4 regions of the Methylobacterium sp. V23 genome follow, and region 2 is predicted to be linked to each of the others. Evidence: predicted binding sites of a transcription regulator. Region 2 holds the regulator's gene; each other region holds the start of a gene.

What was found. The regulator PhoB, encoded in region 2, activates phosphate uptake and scavenging genes when phosphate is short. The targets are predictions, from matches to a motif close to TGTCATNNANCTGTCAT.
Region 1: CRT23_RS16375 (Orn/Lys/Arg decarboxylase N-terminal domain-containing protein) is a predicted target of PhoB. The motif match lies at 1,592-1,608, and genes of this name have one in related genera.
Region 3: ppk2 (polyphosphate kinase 2) is a predicted target of PhoB. The motif match lies at 2,350-2,366, and genes of this name have one in related genera.
Region 4: CRT23_RS25200 (alkaline phosphatase D family protein) is a predicted target of PhoB. The motif match lies at 2,885-2,901, and genes of this name have one in related genera.

The regions. Positions count from the first base shown of each region.
Region 1 is NZ_PDHT01000016.1:98,999-103,948, forward strand. It holds gene CRT23_RS16365 (nucleoside transporter C-terminal domain-containing protein) at 1-227, opposite strand, end outside; gene CRT23_RS16370 (CorA family divalent cation transporter) at 397-1,530, shown strand; gene CRT23_RS16375 (Orn/Lys/Arg decarboxylase N-terminal domain-containing protein) at 1,656-4,016, shown strand; gene CRT23_RS16380 (GNAT family N-acetyltransferase) at 4,016-4,624, shown strand; gene CRT23_RS16385 (hypothetical protein) at 4,665-4,880, opposite strand.
Region 2 is NZ_PDHT01000019.1:60,941-65,890, forward strand. It holds gene pstA (phosphate ABC transporter permease PstA) at 1-350, shown strand, start outside; gene pstB (phosphate ABC transporter ATP-binding protein PstB) at 403-1,221, shown strand; gene phoU (phosphate signaling complex protein PhoU) at 1,308-2,033, shown strand; gene phoB (phosphate regulon transcriptional regulator PhoB) at 2,063-2,767, shown strand; gene CRT23_RS17910 (matrixin family metalloprotease) at 2,825-3,865, opposite strand; gene CRT23_RS17915 (SDR family oxidoreductase) at 3,958-4,770, opposite strand; gene CRT23_RS17920 (MFS transporter) at 4,844-4,950, opposite strand, start outside.
Region 3 is NZ_PDHT01000016.1:109,372-114,321, reverse strand. It holds gene minC (septum site-determining protein MinC) at 1-457, shown strand, start outside; gene CRT23_RS16430 (enoyl-CoA hydratase/isomerase family protein) at 461-1,300, opposite strand; gene ppk2 (polyphosphate kinase 2) at 1,392-2,309, opposite strand; gene CRT23_RS16420 (hypothetical protein) at 2,498-2,626, shown strand; gene CRT23_RS16415 (ABC-F family ATP-binding cassette domain-containing protein) at 2,678-4,303, opposite strand; gene CRT23_RS16410 (patatin-like phospholipase family protein) at 4,476-4,950, opposite strand, start outside.
Region 4 is NZ_PDHT01000048.1:8,678-13,627, forward strand. It holds gene CRT23_RS25180 (molybdopterin cofactor-binding domain-containing protein) at 1-158, opposite strand, end outside; gene CRT23_RS25185 ((2Fe-2S)-binding protein) at 169-615, opposite strand; gene CRT23_RS25190 (response regulator) at 1,080-1,451, opposite strand; gene CRT23_RS25195 (response regulator transcription factor) at 1,768-2,436, opposite strand; gene CRT23_RS25200 (alkaline phosphatase D family protein) at 2,945-4,531, shown strand; gene CRT23_RS25205 (ABC transporter ATP-binding protein) at 4,600-4,950, opposite strand, start outside.

The DNA.
Region 1 (4,950 bases), on a different contig from region 2:
GTGCCCCGGTCGCCGTAGTTCAGCACGGTCTGGACGAAGGACGCCGCCGCCGCGAGGCCCGTCCGGCCCGCCGGAATGAACAGCACCAGGGCTCCCAGCGCCAGCTGCAGCGCCAGGGCCGAGATCACCACCCGGGGCGAAATCGCCCGGCGGTTGGTGGAGAACAGCACGGCGACGGCCAGCAGCAGGGCGAGGCTCGCGCCCGCGTGAAAAAGCTTCTCGACCATACCGCCCCGCTGTTCTGCCCTGCGCCGAGCAAGCCCGATGCCGCGGCGTTTGTCGCGGGCGATATCACGTTGTCGACCAGCTCCGGGGGGGAAGCATCGCGGGCGACGGCGTGCCTCTCCGCGCGGTGCCTCTCCGCGCGCCCGTCGACGGGGAGACCAGGATGGGGCCATGGTCCGAGCCACGGTCCCGTCCCGGTTGCCCACGGCCGTCACGACACTGTCGCCCACACTTGCGATCCAGCGCCGCGACCGTCGGCGGTTTGCCGGCAACAGGGCCGCCCGCATGCCGCGCCTCCTCTCCGATACCGCCGCCCTGCCGTGCCTGCTCTTCGCGATGGTGTTCGACGCCGAGGGGCGTGGGCGCCTCTGGGAGGGCGGCGGGTTGCCGGAGCCCGTCGCGGAGGGGTTCCTGTGGCTGCATCTCGACCTCGTCGATGCGCGCCTCGACGGACTGATCGCCGCCGGGCGCTTCGGACCGCCGGCGCTCGCCGTCGCCACCTTCGCCCGTGACGGTCACCAGCGCGTGGTGATCGAGGGCACCGATCTCGGCCTCGTGATCGCCGACCGGGCACGCGAGTTCGACGGCCGGATCGCGGATGAGCCGGGCGGACGCCTCCACTGCGTCCTCGGTGCGCAGCGCCTCGTGAGCGGGCGCCGGCACGCCACCGCCGCCGCCGAGGCCGCCCGCGACGCGGTGCTGGCCGGACGCCGGGTGACGACGCCGGCGGGCCTTCTCGAGATCTTCGTCGCGGGCGTCGCCGCCTCCCTCGACGCCTCCGCGCGGCGCTTCTCCGATGCCCTCGACGCCATCGAGGACCGCATGCTCGACGAGGATCAGCCCGACGATCCCCGGCCCCTGGCGCCGATCCGCCGGCAGGCCGTGCGCCAGCACCGCCAGCTGGCGGGCCTGAGCGCGGTCTTCCACCGCCTCGAAGCCGAGACCGAGGAGGCGGACGACGCCCTGCCCGATGCGGTGGTGCGCATGGCTGCCCGGGTGGTCCAGCGCCTCGACTCGCTCCACCGCGACATGCTGGTCCTGTCCGAGCGCAGCCGCCTGCTGCAGGACGAGATCGCCGGGCGCACGGCGGCCGAGACAAACCGCCAGCTCTTCACCCTGTCGATCCTCACCGCGCTGTTCCTGCCGCCGACCCTGGTGACCGGCGTCTTCGGCATGAACACCAAGGGCCTGTTCCTGGGGGAGTTCGAGGACGGCTCGCTCCTCGCCCTGCTCATCTGCGCGGTCGCCGCCCTGGCGGTCTACGGCGTGATTCGCCGACTCGGGCTCGTCAAACGGCGCGGCTGATCGTAAGCCGGCTCTCTGTCACAGCGCGGGGAGCCTGAAAACACCGCGACCGCCGCAAGATCGTCATCGAAGCGTCACGTCCTGTCGCGAACGGTGCGCCAAACCCCTCTGGGAGCCTTTTCCGCATGGACTTCTTTCGCCGCTTCACCGTCCTGATGTGTGCGCCGAACTTCGACCCGGACGATCTCGAGGGCGTGCGCGTCCAGCAGATCATCGGCTCCGTGGAGAAGCTCGGCTTCGAGGTGGTGCGGGCCCGCCGCGTCGAGGATGCGGCCATCGCGGTCCAGACCGATTCGGCCATCGGCTGCATGGTGGTGGACTGGGGCAAGCGCGGCCTCGACGGCAAGGCCGCGGCGCTGATCAACCTGATGCGCAAGCGCGGGCTGGAGATGCCCATCGTCATCATGGTCCGGCGCAAGCGCCTGGAAGACATCCCCGTCGAGGTGCTGGATTTCATCGACGGGTACATCTTCCTCGCCGAGGAGACCCCGGACTACATCGCCCGCGGCCTGGTGAGCCGGGTGAAGCAATATGCCGAGACCCTGAAGACGCCGTTCTTCGGCGCGCTGGTCGACTATGCCGAGCAGGGCAACCAGCTCTGGACCTGCCCGGGCCACAACGGCGGCATCTTCTACAACCGTTCGCCGATCGGGCGGATCTTCGTCGAGCATCTCGGCGAGGCGGTGTTCCGCGACGATCTCGACAACTCGGTGCTCGACCTCGGCGATCTCCTCGTCCACGAGGGGCCGGCCCTGAAGGCCCAGAAGGAAGCGGCCGTCATCTTCGGGGCGGAGAAAACCTACTTCGTCCTCAACGGCACCTCGGCCTCCAACAAGATTGTGCTCTCGGCCCTGGTCGCCGAGGGCGACCTCGTGCTCTTCGACCGCAACAACCACAAGGCCGCGCATCACGGCGCGCTGTTCCTCGGCGGCGCGATTCCCGTCTTCCTCGAGACCGACCGCAACGCCTATGGGCTGATCGGCCCGATGTACCACGAGGCGCTGGACGAGAAGGCGATCCGCGAGAAGATCCGCACCAACCCGCTGATCACCGACAAGGAGGCCTGGCGGCGCGAGCGGCCGTTCCGCGTCGCGGTGGTCGAGCAGTGCACCTACGACGGCACGATCTACAACGCCCAGATGATCCTCGATAAGATCGGGCATCTCTGCGACTACATCCTCTTCGACGAGGCCTGGGCGGGCTTCATGAAGTTCCACCCGCTCTTCGCCGGCCGCTTCGCCATGGGGCTGAAAGGCCTCGACGAGACCTCGCCAGGCATCATCGCCACGCAGTCGACGCACAAGCAGCTGGCGAGCTTCTCGCAGGCCTCGCAGATCCACACCAAGGACAGCCACATCCGCGGCCAGACCCGGCGCATCGAGCACCGGCGCTTCAACGAGACCTTCCTGGTCCACGCCTCGACCTCGCCGTTCTACCCCCTGTTCGCCTCCCTCGACGTGGGCGCGCAGATGATGAAGGGGCGCTCCGGCGTCGTCCTCTGGGACGATACGATCCGCCTCGGCATCGAGTGGCGCAAGAAGGTCCGGGCCATCCGCCGCGAGTTCGAGGAGAAGGAGGGCGATCCCCTGCGGCGCTGGTTCTTCGACCCCTTCGTGCCGGACACGGTCAAGGGGCCGGACGGCAAGGTGCCGTGGGAGAGCCTCTCCACCGACGAGCTTGCCGGCAACGCGAAGTACTGGGAGCTGACCCCGGGGGCGGACTGGCACGGCTTCACCCACGTGGCGCCGGACTACGCCATGACCGACCCCAACAAGCTCACCGTGCTCACCCCGGGCTTCAACCGGCACACGGGCGCGTATGCCGAGCACGGCGTGCCGGCCCCCATCGTGGCTCAGTATCTTCGTGAAAACCGCATCGTCCCGGAGAAGAACGATCTCAACTCGCTCCTCTTCCTGCTGACCCCGGGCGTCGAATCCTCCAAGGCCGGCACGCTGATCTCCGGCCTCGTGGCCTTCAAGCGCCTGCACGACGACAACGTGCCCCTCGAGGAGGCGATGCCCGAATTCGTGCGGCGCCGGCCCAATCGCTACAAGGGCGTGCGCCTGCGCGATCTCTGCGCCGACTTCCACGCCTTCCACCGCGAGCACGGCACCAGCACGCTCCAGCGCAAGCAGTTCGAGCCGGGGCACCTGCCCGAGATGGTGATGACGCCCAAGGAGGCGGTGCAGCAGCTCACCCGCAACAACGTCGATTACGTCCCGATCGCGGAAGCCGAGGGGCGCGTGGCGACGACCTTGCTTCTGGTCTACCCGCCGGGCATCGGCACGGTGCTTCCCGGCGAGCGATTGGACGAGCGGGCCAAACCCATGCTGGACTACTTCAAGATGTTCGAGCGCTCGGCGAACCTGTTCCCGGGCTTCGAGGCCGAGATCCAGGGCGTGTTCCGCGACGTGGATCCGGACGGGACGATCCGGTTCCACACCTATGTCATGCGAGAGCCCCGCGTCATGCGCGAGGGGCGCTGATGGCGGGCTCGTCCGAGAGCGATCCCGACCTCGTCATCCGGCCCTCGTCGGATAGCGACGTGCCGGACATGGTGGACATCTACGCCCACCACATCCGGCGCGGCGTCGGCGATGTCGGGGATTTCGAGGCGGATCCGCTCCATCCCGACGATCTGAAGAAGCGGCGCAAGGCCATGCGCAAGAAGCGCCTGCCGCACCTCGTGGCCGACCGCGACGGGATCGTGGCGGGCTACGCCTACGCGGTGCCGTTCCGCAAGCGTCCGGCCTATCGCTACACCCTCAAGCACTCGATCTACGTCCACCACGAGCACCTGCACGCCGGCATCGGCCGGCGCCTGCTGCCGGCCCTGATCGAGGCTTGCGCCGCGGGCGGCTACCGGCAGATGATCGGCTACATCGATGCGCAGAACGAGGCCTCGCTCCGCCTCCACGAGGCCTGCGGCTTCGTTCGCGTCGGGCTCCTGCCGGCGGTGGGCTACAAGTTCGGGCGCTGGAGCGACAGCGTCATGGTCCAGCGCGCCCTCGGGACGGGGTCCACGGACCAGCCCGGCACCTGGACCCGCACCGTGGAGGCGGTGGTGGCGGGGCACGACTGGATCGGAAAGTAGCGCGCCGGCGCCGGGGGCGCCCGCGCGGGGATCCGGACGCCTATTGCTGCGCGCGGTTGATCAGCGCCTGCAGCGCCCGGGCCACCGCCTCGCTGACGTTCTTGCGGTACTTGCGGTGGACCAGCTGGCCGTTGTGATAGATGTCGTGCTCCACGTAGAGCTTCTCGCCGTCCCACCGGACGATGTTGTCGGTCTCGGTGGTCTCCTCGACGCCGAGATCCTCGCGAAAGGTAACGCCCCCGGCTTGCGCAAACATGGCTCGTCCCTGGTGATCGAAGCGACTTTCCGGCTTCCTGGAGCCGCATCTTAGGCAGCCGGCGCGTGGC
Region 2 (4,950 bases):
CCCTGCGCGAGGCCGGCGCGGCCCTGGGCGCCCCGCCGTCGATCGTCATCAAGAGCATCACCTGGCGCGGCGCCAGCGCCGGCATCGTCACGGGCATCATCCTGGCGCTGGCCCGCATCGCCGGCGAGACCGCGCCGCTGCTCTTCACCGCGCTCAACAACAACAGCTGGTTCGCCCCCAACCTGATGGGCGGCGTGCCGAACCTGCCCGTGATGATCTACCAGTTCGCCCTCTCGCCCTATGCGAACTGGCAGCAGCTCGCCTGGGCCGGCGCCCTCCTGATCACCGTCACGATCCTCGCCCTCTCGATCGTGGCCCGCTTCGTCATCAAGACCGAGCGGTCGCGCTGACCACCCGCGCGCCGCCCGTCTCCGCTCCTTCGACCGATAGGATCTTGAACCGATGAACGCCGCCCCCGGGATCACGTCCGCGCAGCTCACCGGACGCCACAAGGCCGACGAGTCCTCACCGGTCCGCATCGCGGTCAAGGACCTGAACTTCTACTACGGCAGCTTCCACGGCCTGAAGTCGGTCAACCTCAACTTCCACGACCGCCAGGTCACGGCGCTGATCGGCCCGTCGGGCTGCGGCAAGTCCACCCTGCTGCGCACCTTCAACCGGATCTACAGCCTCTATCCGGACCAGCGCGCGGAAGGGGAGATCCTCCTCGACGGCCAGAACGTGCTGGATTCCAAGGTCGACCTCAACGAGCTGCGCTCGCGCATCGGCATGGTGTTCCAGAAGCCGACCCCGTTCCCGATGTCGATCTACGACAACGTCGCCTTCGGCCTGCGCCTCTACGAGAAGCTGCCCAAGGCCGACCTCGACGTGCGCGTCGAGGAATCCCTGCGCAAGGCCGCCCTCTGGGACGAGGTGAAGGACAAGCTCAAGCAGTCCGGCATGGGCCTCTCGGGCGGCCAGCAGCAGCGCCTCTGCATCGCCCGCACGGTGGCCCAGCGCCCCGAGGTGATCCTGTTCGACGAGCCGACCTCGGCCCTCGACCCGATCTCCACCGGCCGCATCGAGGAGCTGATCGAGCAGCTGCGCTCGGAATTCACCATCGTCATCGTCACGCACAACATGCAGCAGGCGGCGCGCATCTCGCAGTTCACCGCCTTCATGTATCTCGGCGAGCTGGTGGAATTCGGCCCGACGACGCGCATCTTCATGAATCCGGAGAAGCGCCAGACGCAGGACTACATCACCGGCCGCTTCGGCTGATCCTCCGCCGGCCGGGATCGGCCCGCGCCCCACATCACCGCCAGGGCGGGCACCGGACAGGCGGGCCCGATCGAGGAGCGAGACCCATGCCCGACCACATCGTCAAATCCTACGATACGGACCTTGAGGACCTGCGCCGCTCGATCTCCGAGATGGGCGGCATCGCCGAGAAGATGATGACCGAGGCCGGCGAGGCCCTGGTGCGCCGCGACGCGCCCCTGGCCCAGGCGGTGATCGCCGCCGACACCCGCCTCGACACCCTGCAGCGCGAGATCGAGGAGCGGGCGATCCTGCTCATCGCCCGGCGCCAGCCCCTGGCCATCGACCTGCGCGAGACCGTGACGGCGATCCGGGTCTCGAACGATCTCGAGCGCATCGGCGACCTCGCCAAGAACGTCGCCAAGCGCGTCGTGGCGATCGCCGACCAGATCCAGCCGCAGAAGATCGTCATCGGCGTCCAGCACATGAGCGACCTGGTGCAGGAGCAGCTCAAGGACGTCCTCGACGCCTATGCCAGCCGCGACATCAAGGCGGCCCTCGGCGTCTGGGAGCGCGACGACGCCATCGACGCCCTCTACAATTCCCTGTTCCGCGAGCTCCTGACCTACATGATGGAGGATCCGCGCAACATCTCGTTCTGCACGCACCTCCTGTTCGTGGCCAAGAACATCGAGCGCATCGGCGACCACACCACCAACATCGCCGAGACGATCCACTACCTCGTCACCGGCGAGAACCTGCTGGCCGAGCGCGAGCGCCCGAAGAACGACGCCTCCAACTACGCCACCGTGGACATGCCCGGCGCGGCCTGACCCCGTGCCGGTCTGATCGAAAGCGCACGATGAGTACGCGTATCCTGATCGTCGAGGACGAGGAGGCCCTGACCCTTCTCCTCCGCTACAACCTCGAGGCCGAGGGGTTCATCGTCGACTCGGCCGCCCGCGGCGACGAGGCGGACCTGCGCCTGCAGGAGCAGGTGCCCGACCTCGTCCTGCTCGACTGGATGCTGCCCGCCCTGTCGGGGATCGAGCTCTGCCGCCGCATCCGCGCCCGACGCGAGACCGAGCGGCTGCCGGTGATCATGCTCACGGCGCGCGGCGAGGAGGGCGACCGCATCCGCGGCCTGGGAACCGGCGCCGACGACTACATCGTCAAGCCGTTCTCGGTGCCCGAGCTCCTCGCCCGGGTCCGCGCCCTGCTGCGCCGGGCCAAGCCCGCCCACGTCGCCAACCTGCTGGTGGCCGGCGACATCGAGCTCGACCGGGTCAGCCATCGCATCCGCCGGGAGGGCCGCGAGATCCATCTCGGGCCGACCGAGTTCAAGCTCCTCGAGTTCCTGATGCAGAGCCCCGGCCGGGTGTTCTCCCGCGAGCAGCTCCTCGACGGCGTCTGGGGCCACGACGTCTACATCGACGAGCGCACCGTCGACGTCCATGTCGGGCGCCTGCGCAAGGCCCTGAACCGCCCGCGGCAGAGCGACCCGATCCGCACCGTGCGCGGCTCGGGCTATTCCTTCGACGAGATGTTCGAGACCGAAGCCGAGTAGCCGGGCCGAGTCGCTGGGCTGAGCCGAGTCGCCGGGCCGAGCGGCCGGCCCCGCCGCTCAGGCGAACAGCATCGTGTCGGTGGGCAGGTGGACGGTGAAGGCCTTGCCCTCGTCGACCCAGCCCGGACCGGCGACGCCGTGATTGATGCCGTTGGCCTCCTCGGCGCTGCCGGCGAAGTGATGCTGGCCGGTCTGGGTGTTGTAGAAGCGCTCCAGGGTCAGGCCGCCGGGGGCGCTGGCATCGGCGTAGGCCTCGAAGGCCACGCCCTCGTACTTGTAGCTCGGCGCGGTCTTCAGGACCTGGTCCCGCTCGGACACGCTCGTCGTGAAGAAGTGGGCGTTGGAGACCGTGTCGAAGAACCGGAACACGTCCACCGTGTCGGCGCCCTTGGCCGGGGCTGCCCAGGCGGTGCCCTCGTAGTTGAACCACGGCAGCGTCTGCTGGATCTGCGCCTTCTCGGCGGTGCTCGTGGTGTAGAAGTGATCCCCCGTATGGGTGTCGTAGAACCGATACACCGCCGTGACCGCCGGGGCGGTGGAGGCGGCGACCGGGCTCGACGGTGCGGCCGCGGCCATCACCGGGGCGCTCGGCGCGCCGTACAGGGCCTGGATTCCGGCGAGGTCGCCGGCCGCCAGGGTCTTGATGCTGGTGTTGAGGACGGCGTTCATCACCTCGGGCTTGGTGTTGTAGTGATCGAGGCCGAGCGCGTGGCCGATCTCGTGCAGCGCCACCAGGGAGAGATCGACGTTCTGGGTGCTGACCACCCGCCCGCCGGAGACGGCGTGCCAGCCCTCGCCGCTGTCGAAGGTGATCTCCACCGACTGCATGCGCTGGCCGCTATAGGTATAATGGGCATAGCCCAGGGTGTCGCCGAGCCCGTCGATTCCCCCGAGGGTGACGTCGATCTGGGCGCTGGCCGTCGTGGCCACCTGCTGGAACGCGATGTTGGCGGCCGCCGCCCAGGTGGCGAAGGCGGCCTGGAGAAGGCTCACGAAGCTGGTGGGAATCGTGCCGTCGACGGCCCAGGTGACGGTGCCGCCGCTCGTGCCCGCCGCGCCCGTGCCCCAGCGCGGACCTTCCAGCGCATAATCCCCCATTGCCTGCCCTCCCGTCTCTTCGGGCCAGGGTCGGCGGCAGAGGTTGCGAAATCCTTACCGCACCCGCCGCCGCGTGACCGGGCGGCGCGTCCTCAGACGATGCTGCGCACCACGCCGCCATCGACCCGGAGGGCCGCGCCGCTGGTGGCGCTGGCGGCCGGGCTGCAGAGGTAGGCGACCATGCTGGCCACCTCCTCGACGGTGGCGAGACGACCGATCAGCGAGGTCGGGCGGTGCTCGGCCACGAAGGCCCTTCCGGCGGCGTCGAGGTCGACCTCGCCCCCGGCTCCGCCGTCCTGCCCCTGGGCCATGCTCTTCATGAACTCGGCGACGCCCTCCGACAGGGTCGGCCCCGGCAGCACGCTGTTCACGGTGACGCCGCTGCCCGACACGGTCTCGGCGAGCCCCCGCGCGACCGCGAGCTGGGCGGTCTTGGTCATTCCGTAATGCACCATCTCCACCGGGATGTTCACGCCGGATTCGCTGGAGATGAAGACCACCCGGCCCCAGCCGCGCTGGACCATGCCGGGGGTGTAGGCCCGGGCGAGGCGCACGCCGCTCATCACGTTGGTGTCGAAGAACCGGCGCCAGTCCTCGTCCGGGATCTCGAAGAACGGCTTCGGCTCGAAGATGCCGGTGTTGTTCACCAGGATGTCGATGTCCGGCAGGCCGGAGACCACCCGGGCCGCCCCGTCCGGGTTGGCGACGTCGCCGGGTGCCCCGATGAAGCCGGCATGGCCGGTCTCGCGCTTGAGGCGCTCGACGGCGTCGCGCACCCGCTCCTGCGTCCGCCCGTTGATCGCCACGTTGGCCCCGAGCTCGCCCAGCGCCTTGGCGATGGCGTAGCCGATGCCGCTGGTGGAGCCGCTGACGAGGGCGCGCTTGCCGGACAGGTCGAGGTTCATGGGATCGTCCTTGGGAGAGGCTCTGCCCGGGTCAACGCGCAGGACGGGTCCTGGTGCGATCGCGGCGGATGCGTCAGGCGCCGGGCTGGCGCCGCAGCACGCTGGTCACCGCCCCGAGGCTCGCCAGCGCGACGGCGCACCACAGGGTCGCGCTCACCGGTCCCGCCGGCGGGCCGCCCT
Region 3 (4,950 bases), on a different contig from region 2:
GGGCCAGCTCGGGGCCGGTCTGCCACCGCCCCCGGCGGGCGGGCGCCCGGTCGATGCGGTTCCGACCCCGGAGGCCTCGGCGGACGCCGCGCCGGATACGCCCGTGGTGCCGTCGGCGCCGGCCCCGTTCCGCTCGCTGATCCTCGATGCGCCCGTCCGCTCCGGCCAGACGATCCTGCACCTGGAGGGCGACATCACCGTGATGGGCTCGGTGGCCTCCGGGGCCGAGGTGATCGCGGGCGGCTCGCTCCACGTCTACGGCGCCCTGCGCGGCCGGGCGATCGCGGGAGCGGCCGGCAACCCGGAGGCCCGAATCACCTGCCGCCGGTTCGAGCCGGAACTCATCGCCATCGACGGGCTCTACCGCACCGCCGACGACCTCGGACCGGTCCAGCGCGGTCTGCCGGCCCAGGTCCGGCTCGAGGGCGACGCCATCAAGGTGGCGGGGCTGGACTAGGCCCTACCGGCCCGTCCAGGCCGGCGGGCGCTTGGCGAGGAACGCCTCCATGCCCTCGCGAAAATCCGCGCTGGTGTAGCAGAGGCGGATCAGGTCGTCGCCCGGACGGTCTTGGCCGGAATGGTCTTGGCCGAGATGGTCTTGGCCCGCATCGTCCGTGTCCTGGAGGCGGCGCAGGCCCTCCTTGGTCGCCCGCAGGGTGAGCGGCGCGTGACCGGCCACCAGGGTCGCGAGTTCCGTGGCGCGGGCCGCCAGGGCCTCCGCATCCGTCACGACCTCGCCGACGAGCCCGATGGCCAGGGCCTCCTCGGCACCGACGAGGCGGGCGGTGAAGATCATGTCCTTGACCCGCGCCGGGCCGATCAGGGCCGAGAGGCGGCGCAGGTTGCCGAGGGAGAGGCAGTTGCCCAGGGTGCGGGCGATGGGAAAGCCCAGGCGGGCATCGCGGGTGGCCAGGCGCAGGTCGCAGGCCGCCGCGATGGCCGCGCCTCCACCCGTGCAGGCGCCGGCGATCGCCGCGATGGTGGGCACGGACAGGCGCTCCAGCGCACCCATGACCCGGTCCATGAAGCGCTCGTAGTCGATCGCGTCCTGCGCGCTCGTGAAGCTCCGGAACTGGGCGATGTCGGTGCCGGCCGCGAAGGCCTTCTCGCCCGCCCCCGCGATGACCAGCGCCTTGACACGCCCCTCCGCCTCGATGCGCGCGCAGGCGTCGATCAGGCCCTGGTACATCCCGAAGGTGAGCGCGTTGCGCGCCTGCGGCCGGTTGAGGGTGAGCCGCGCGATGCCGCCCTCGACCGTGAAGAGAAGCTCGTCGGTATGGGTCGCGTCGGACGTGGTCATGCGGAGTCCCTGGGCGCCGGGCGCGGATGCGCGATCCTCCCTCTCGCCCATCGGGGCCGGCCGGAGCAAGCGGCCGGCACTCCGCCCCGCCTCAGAACACGGACGGAACGAACATCGCGTCCGGCACCGGGTGGCGGATGTAGTCCGCGTGACGCTCGCGGTCCGGCAGGTGCACCGGCGGATGCGCGACGTCGCCGTAGGGGATCTGCGCCAGGAGGTGGCTGATGCAGTTGAGGCGGGCGCGCTTCTTGTCGACGGCCTCGACCACCCACCACGGCGCCTCGGGGATGTGGGTCCGGGCGAGCATGTCCTCCTTGGCCTTGGTGTAGTCCTCCCACCGGCGGCGGGACTGCACGTCCATCGGCGAGAGCTTCCACTGCTTCAGCGGATCGTGGATGCGCATGTTGAAGCGGAATTCCTGCTCCTCGTCGGTGATCGAGAACCAGTATTTCAGCACGAGGATGCCCGAGCGGGTCAGCATGCGCTCGAACTCGGGCACGGAGCGGAAGAACTCCTCCACCTCGTCGGGCGAGCAGAAGCCCATCACGCGCTCGACGCCGGCGCGGTTGTACCAGGACCGGTCGAACAGCACGATCTCGCCGGCGGCTGGCAGGTGCGAGACGTAGCGCTGGAAGTACCATTGCGTGCGCTCGCGCTCGCTCGGGGCGGGCAGCGCCGCGACGCGGCAGACGCGCGGGTTGAGCCGCTGGGTGATGCGCTTGATCACCCCGCCCTTGCCGGCGGAGTCGCGGCCCTCGAAGATCACGACGACGCGCAGCTTCTGGGCCTGGACCCAGTCCTGCAGGCGCACCAGCTCGTGCTGCAGGCGGAACAGCTCGCGGAAATAAACCTTGCGGTCGAGGCCGGGCGGACGGGCGGGCTGTCCGAGCTCGTCGGCCAGGCGCTCCAGGCGCTCGTCCTCCATCTCGAGTTCGAGTTCCTCGTCGAAATCGTCGGCGACCTCCCGGCGGATCGCCTCGACCTCCGCTGCCCGCTGCCCGCCGTCCATGTGGAAGCCCCGTCTCCGCCGAAATGCCGGCCGCGCTTAGATCACGGCATCATGACAGGCTTGATACGGCCTGGTGAGCCGGCGACGATCCGAGGGAACGGGGACCGCACCCTGCGGGTTGAAGGGCAAGCTGCGCCATTTCGCGAGCCTGGCTCGCCCGGCGCCCCACACATCAAGAGGGTCCACCCATGAGCCTGATCGGACGCATCGTCACCAAGCTCCTCGGCAACGAGGACCGTCCCGTGGTCCGCGACGACCGCAACTACGATTCCGGCACCCCGCTCGGTCGCCTCGTGACCAAGATCCTGCGGAAGTAAGGTTTCCCTCCGGGCGGCTTCGGCCGCCCGGCCTCAGAATCCCGGCGCGGCTCAGGCCGCCCGGCGCTTGGCCTTCTTCTCGCGTCCCTGGCCGGGCGCACGCTGGCCGGCGCGGGTCCGGTCGAGCACGAACTTCGCGTAGTCGTCCATGTCGCCCGCGAAGGGCTTGACCGTGTTGTCGGCCGCCAGCCACAGGCGATCCGCCACCAGCTCCATCAGAGAGCGGTCGTGGGTGATGAGAATGACCGCCCCACCGTAATCGTTCAGCGCGTCGAGGAGTGCCCTCCGGCTGTCGATGTCGAGGTGGTTGGTCGGCTCGTCGAGGATGAGCAGGTGCGGCGCCTGCATCGCGACCAGATTGAGTAGCAGCCGCGCCCGCTCGCCGCCCGAGAGCGCATCCACCGTCGTCTCCTGCTTGTCGAAGGCCAGGCCGAAGCTCGCGAGCTTGGCGCGCCGCGCCGACTCGCTGTCGTCCGGACGCTCGCGCCGGATGATCGCCAGCGGCGTGTCCTTCGGGTCGAGAGCCTCGATCTGGTGCTGGTGGAACCAGCCGACCTGCACGCGCCCTTCCCGCACCATGCGCCCGTCGCGCACCGTGAGGGCGCCCGCCGCCATCTTGGCGAAGGTCGACTTGCCCGCGCCGTTGACGCCCAGCAATCCGATGCGGTCGTCGACGTCGAGGGTCAGGTTGAGGTCCCGCAGCACCGGCGCGTCGTCGCCATACGCGATGGTGGCGTCGGTGAGGTGCATCAGGGGCGGGGCCAGCGGCCGCTTCGGCGAGGGCAGGTGAAACGGCGCCACGTGCTCCTCAATGGTGGTGGCGATCGGCTCCAACTTGGCGAGGCGCTTGACGCGGGACTGCGCCTGGGCCGCCTTCGAGGCCTTGGCCTTGAAGCGGTCGATGAAGCTCTGCAGGTGCGCGCGCTCGGCTTCCTGCTTCTGCTTGGTCGAGGCCTGGAGGCGGGCCTTCTCGGCCCGGCGCTTCTCGAAGTCGTCGTAGCCGCCCGTGTAGAGTTCGAGCTTGCCGCCGGCCACGTGCAGGATCGCGTCCACCGAGTTGTTCAGGAGCTCGCGGTCGTGGCTGATGATCAGGGCCGAGTGCGGGTAGCGCTTCAACCGCGCCTCCAGCCAGAGGGCGCCCTCGAGGTCGAGGTAGTTGGTGGGCTCGTCGAGGAGCAGCATGTCCGGCTCGGCGAAGAGCGCGGCGGCCAGGGCTACGCGCATGCGCCAGCCGCCGGAGAACTCCGCCATCGGCCGGGTCAGGTCCTCCACCGAGAAGCCGAGACCGGAGAGGATCTCGCCGGCTCGGGCCGGGGCCCGGTCGGCATCGATCTCGATGAGGCGGGCATAGATCTCGCCCAGGCGCTCGGGTGCGGCGGTCTCGAGCTCGGTGTTCAGGGCGTCGCGCTCCACGTCGGCCGCCAGGATCGTGTCGATCAAGCTGACGGGGGTCGCGGGGTGTTCCTGGTCGACCGAGGCGACGCGGGCAGTCTTCGGCAGCAGGATGGCGCCGCCGTCGGGCTGCAGCTCGCCGAGGATGATCTTGAACAGGGTCGACTTGCCGACGCCGTTGCGGCCCACCAGCCCGACCTTGGAGCCGGGCGGAACCGCGACGCTGGCGCGATCGAAGAAGCGCCGGCCCCAGGCGCTGAAGGTGAGGTCTTCGATCTGAATCATGCGGGGGCTCGTCGGGGGCGGGGGCACCGGACGGACCCGGACGCGGTCCGAGACCCTACCGCACCGCACCATCGGACGCGAGGGGCACGGCACGCAACCGCCCCCCTCGCCGCACGCGCCCCGGGTCGAGCCCAGGGTCGTGCCCGGACGGGAAACGAGCCGGGGCGCCGGCCTACTGGGCGGCCACCACCGAGGCTTTCACCAGCGGCGCCACCGGCACGTTCTTGTGCCAGAACGTGCCGGTGCGCCCGGTCTCGTAGCCGGTCTCGTACAGGCTGCGCATGTACGCGGTGTCGAAGCCGCGGGCCGTGGAGGCGTTGGGCGCGGATTCGTCGATATAGGCGAGGTTGAAGCCGATGCCGTTGTTGCGCGTGAGCGCGTAGGTCGCGGCCAGGGTGGCGCGGCTGCGGGCGCGGCTCGCGGTGGTGAACGAGCGCTCGACGATGGAGAGCGTGTTGTTCTGGGCCAGGTCGAATTCCGGCTCCAGGCGCCCGTTGATGATGACGTAGATGTCGGACTTGGCGCCTGCCTTGAACCGGCCGTCGCGCAGCAGGAACGATTGCGGCAGCGTGAACACCGGCGTCACCACCGAACCGTCGACATGCATCTCCTGGAAGGTGCGCTGCGCCGCCTGGACGTCGATGAGT
Region 4 (4,950 bases), on a different contig from region 2:
GCCGGGCCTTCGGCACGGGTCTGAGCGGCCGCTGGATCGAGGCGCAAGCCGATGCCGAGGAACAGGGCACCGGAGGCGGCGCCCAGGAAGCCCCGGCGGGAGAGGTTGCGGATCGGCTCGCGGCGGTCGGTGCGGTGGAGGGGCGTCAGGTCGGTCATCGCTTCCTCCTCAAGCCGCGGCCTGCCGCACGGCGGCGGCGATGGCGTTGTAGGTTCCGCAGCGGCAGAGGTTGGTCATGGCGCCTGCGATGTCTGCGTCGGAGGGCTTCGGGGTCTGCTTGAGCAGGCTGGTGGCGGCCATCACCTGCCCGGACTGGCAGTAGCCGCATTGCGGCACCTCGATGCCGATCCAGGCCGCCACGACCTTCGCGCCGACCGCATCCCGCTCGATTGCCTCGATGGTGGTGATCGCCTGCGCGCCGATGCTCTCGACGGGGATCTGGCAGGAGCGGGTCGCCTGCCCATCGAGCAGCACCGTGCAGGCGCCGCACTGCCCGATCCCGCAGCCATACTTGGTGCCGGTCATTCCCAGGCTGTCACGCAGAACGAAGAGCAGCGGCGTGTCGGGCTCGGCCTCGACCTCGTAGGGGTGCCCGTTCACCGAGAGCTGGACCATCGTTCGACCTCTTTGAAAGCGTGGTCACAGGATCTGACGCCATCATCCGTGGCCCTGGCCGCCCCGACGGTCTCGGCGGGAGATGGGATCGCGGTTCGCCTGCTGTCCGAACAGGCCTACAGGCCCGCGCCCTGGCTCGGAATCATACGAAGGTTAGGGGTGCTCACCCCAAGCGATGATCCCCGGGAGGCGTCGACAACCCTCGTATGGGCGTCCTCCCCGAAGGGGCGAGCGCGCCCGGCACGACGCGCGATCCGGTGGTGACGGAGGCCGATGGGTCGACACCATCGCCGCGGAGACGCACGCGCGCGCACGCGGAGGCTCCGGATCGGCCCGTCCCGGTTCGCCTCCCGATGCACAACCGGGTCGGGGGACGGGGCCTTGGCCGAGGCAAGCTTTGGGCTCGAGACGGGAGCACCTCCCGGGGCGGGTGGTCTCTTGAACGGAGGCCGGCCCGATCCGCGTCAGGTTTCCGTCATCGCGTCCAGGCAGCGGATGAGGTCGTCGGCTGCGAGAGGCTTGCGCAGGAGGTCCCGGGCGCCTCCGGCGAAAGCCCGGCGCCGGACCGTCTCGTCGGTCAGCGCGGTCATCATGACGATCGGCAGGGCCGGTCGCGAGAGCCGTACGCGATCCTGTAACTCCAAGCCGCTGAGACCAGGCATGTTGATGTCAGTGAGGAGACAAAAGACCTCGCCCTCGACGCCTGAGGCAAGGAACGCCTCACCCGAACTGAACGATCGCGTGTCATAGCCCAAGGCCTGAAGAAAGCAGGACGTCGCGTCCAAGACGGCTTCGTCGTCGTCAACGACAGCGACGGCTTTCTTCTCGACCGACACGAGTCTTCCTTTCGTGGCTCCCTGTCGGCGGACGATATCCGCCTCCATAAGCCCATAGATCGGACCGGGATATCATACGTTCGTGTAGTCCGGCCGCTCGGGCTCCGGCGCGACTCCCACCGGCCGAGGCACCTCGAACCGTCGGTGGAAGACCGCGCGCGGAAGGGGAGCCGGCCGAGCGATCCGGGATCGGTGCACGACGTGGTCTCGGACTGCGGCGGCCAACGCGTGCGCCGGAGCCCTCGTTCCGCGCTCGCCCGGGTCCGTTCCGAGACACGCCCTTCGCGGAGACCCGGCGCTCGTGCTCCCCGCCCGATCAGTTCACGCCTGCCGCCTTCAGCCATTCGGTCTTCCGCACGAGGTCGGCGACGGAGCCGGCCCCCATCTTCCGCATGACGTTGCCGCGGTGAATCTTGACGGTGATCTCGCTGATCCCCAGCGCATGGGCGATCTGCTTGTTGAGGAGCCCCTTGACCACCTGCTGCATGACCTCGGCCTCACGCGCCGTGAGGGTCCGGGCGAGGGCTTCGAGTGCGGCCATACCCGCGCGCTCGGCGCGGCGCGCCCGATCCCGATCGATCGCGACGGCGATCGCGTCCAGCATGTCCTGATCGCGGAACGGCTTGGTCAGAAAATCGAGCGCGCCGGCCTTCATGGCCTGGACACTCATGGGAATGTCGCCGTGACCGGTCATGAAGATGATCGGCATGCGATTGCCCAGGGCGATCAGCTTCCTCTGCAGATCGAGGCCGCTGGCTCCGGGCAGCCGGACATCCAGAACCAGGCAGCCGGGGCGATCCGGCAGGGCGGCGGCGAGCAGGTCGTGCGTCGATCCGAAGGCCAGCGTATCGAGTCCGACCGACCGGAGCAGGTCCTGCAGGCCGTCGCGGACGCCCTCGTCATCCTCGACGATGACGACCAGGGGAGCGGTTTTGGCGGCGGCAGTCGGCCTTGAAGAACGGCGGATATCGCTTGCCATCGTCATCAACGAGACCTTGGAACCCGCGGGCGTGCGTCGATCAAGGTCGTGCTTACCGAGATTTCCGCTGCCTGATCAAGCGCGCTTCAGCGGGCCAGAACCGATTTTCTTCTTTCGCTTACCGAGTCATCGAGCCACCGGCGCCCAGGCATGACCCTGCTTGGCCGCAAAACACCGCATCCTCGTCGATCGGAGACTGATCCAAAGCGGTCTTCATACTTGTCCGATTCTTGTGGTCCCGGTGGCGCCGGGCATCGGCGACAGCGGAAAGAAGCGGTTCTGTGCTGGCTTCCACGCGCGGCAGACCGCCCTGTCGGGGCAAGGGCACCGGCTGCCGCGGCCCGTTCGCGGGATCTTCGCAGGCGCAGGATCGTGCCACCGCGTCGATCGCGGCGCATGCCGCCCCCGCGCAGGACGGTTGTCGCCGAAAGCCGCCCATGTGTGACGCGTGCAGCGTCGTCAAGGCGTCAGACAGGATCGCCATAGCGGAGCCTTCGGAAGGGAGCCCGCCGCCATGTCCTCCTCGTCCCGTTCCAGCCTGACCCGCCGTCCGTTCCTGACGGGGGCTGCCGGCCTCATCGGGCTCGGCACCGGCGTTTTCCGGCCCGGCCTCAGCCGGGCCGCAGACCGCCCCGTCCTCACCCACGGTCTGCAATCCGGCGACGTCGACGGCACCTCCGCCGTGGTCTGGGCCCGGGCCGACCGCCCCTGCCGGGCGATGATCGAGTGGTCGACCACCGAGCGCTTCGCGGACGTTCGCGGCGGCGTCTTCGCCGATGCACTCCCGGCGAGCGACGGCACCGTGAAGGTCGCCCTGACGGACCTGCCGCCGGGCCAGGACGTGTTCTACCGGGTCCGGCTGCAGGATCTCGCCGCGCCGACGATCCTCGGCGCGCCGCAGGTCGGGCGCTTCCGCACGGCCCCGGCCGAGCGCCGCTCGGTCTCGTTCTGCTGGTCCGGCGATACGGCGGGCCAGGGCTGGGGCATCGACGAGGCCCGGGGCGGGATGACGATCTATGCAGCCATGCTGCGCAACCGGCCGGACTTCTTCCTGCATTCCGGCGACACCATCTACGCCGACGGCCCGATCGTACCGGAGGTGCGCCTGCCCGACGGCACCCTCTGGCGCAACCGCGTCACCGAGGCGGTGTCGAAGCCGGCCGAGACCCTGGAGGAGTTCCGCGGGCGCTACCGCTACAACCTGACCGACGCGAACGTGCGGGCGATGAACGCCGAGATCCCGATCTTCGCGCAGTGGGACGACCACGAGGTCACCAACAACTGGTGGCCGGGCGAGCCTCTGACCCGGGCCGAACATCTGCGGAAAGCCTATCGCGCCCCGAACGTGCTGGCGCTCCAGGTCCGCGCCACGCGGGCCTTCCACGAGTACATGCCGATGCGCTTCGCGCCGTCGGAGCCCGGCCGGGTCTACCGCAAGATCTCGCATGGGCCGCTGGTCGACGTGTTCCTGCTCGACATGCGCTCCTATCGCGGGCCGAACGGCGAGAACCGGCAGACCGCCTACGGGCCTGAGGCCCATTTCCTCGGCCCGACGCAGATCGCCTGGCTCAAGCGGGAACTTCTCGCCTCCCGCGCGACCTGGAAGGTGATCGCGGCCGACATGCCGATCGGGCTCGTCGTCCCCTACGAGTCCCAGCCGCCCTTCGGCTCGGAGGCCATCGCGCAGGGCGACGGGCCACCGCTGGGCCGGGAACTCGAGATCGCCGACCTCCTGCGCTTCCTGCGCGATGCGGGCATCCGCAACACCGTCTGGCTGACGGCGGACGTGCACTACGCGGCGGCGCATTACTACGACCCGAACCGGGCGCGATTCCAGGATTTCGAGCCGTTCTGGGAGTTCGTCGCGGGCCCGTTGCATGCCGGCACCTTCGGCCCCAACGCCCTCGACGACACCTTCGGACCCCAGCTGCGCTTCGCGAAGGCGCCCCCGCCGGGCCAGACCAATCTCTCGCCGGCCGCGGGCTACCAGTTCTTCGGCCACGTCGCGGTCGAGGGCGCGACGGAACAGATGACCGTCACCCTGAAGGACGCCGCCGATACCGCGCTCTGGTCCGTGACCCTCGATCCCGTACGACCCTAGCCTGCCGGACCGGATCGCCGGGCACCTTCCGGCCAGGCACCTTCCGGCCGGTACCCCCGTCTCGCGCCTCAGTGATGCCCCGCCATGTGCCGGCCGATGCTTCGGGCGTCGGCCTCGGCGCGGCTCACCGCGTGCACGATGCGGCCGTCGGACATCACCACGATGCGGTCCGAGAGCTCGAGGATCTCATCGAGATCCTCGCTGATCAGCAGAACCGCCGCGCCGGCGTTGCGGGCCGCCATGATCCGGGCCCGGATCTCGGCGACGGCGGTGAAGTCGAGCCCGAAACAGGGATTGGCCACGACGAGGAGGTCGACCGGATCGGTGAGCTCGCGCGCCAGCACGGCCCGCTGCACGTTGCCGCCGGACAGGGTGGCGATCGGTGCTTCGGCGGAGGCGGTCTTGACCCCGAAACGCGC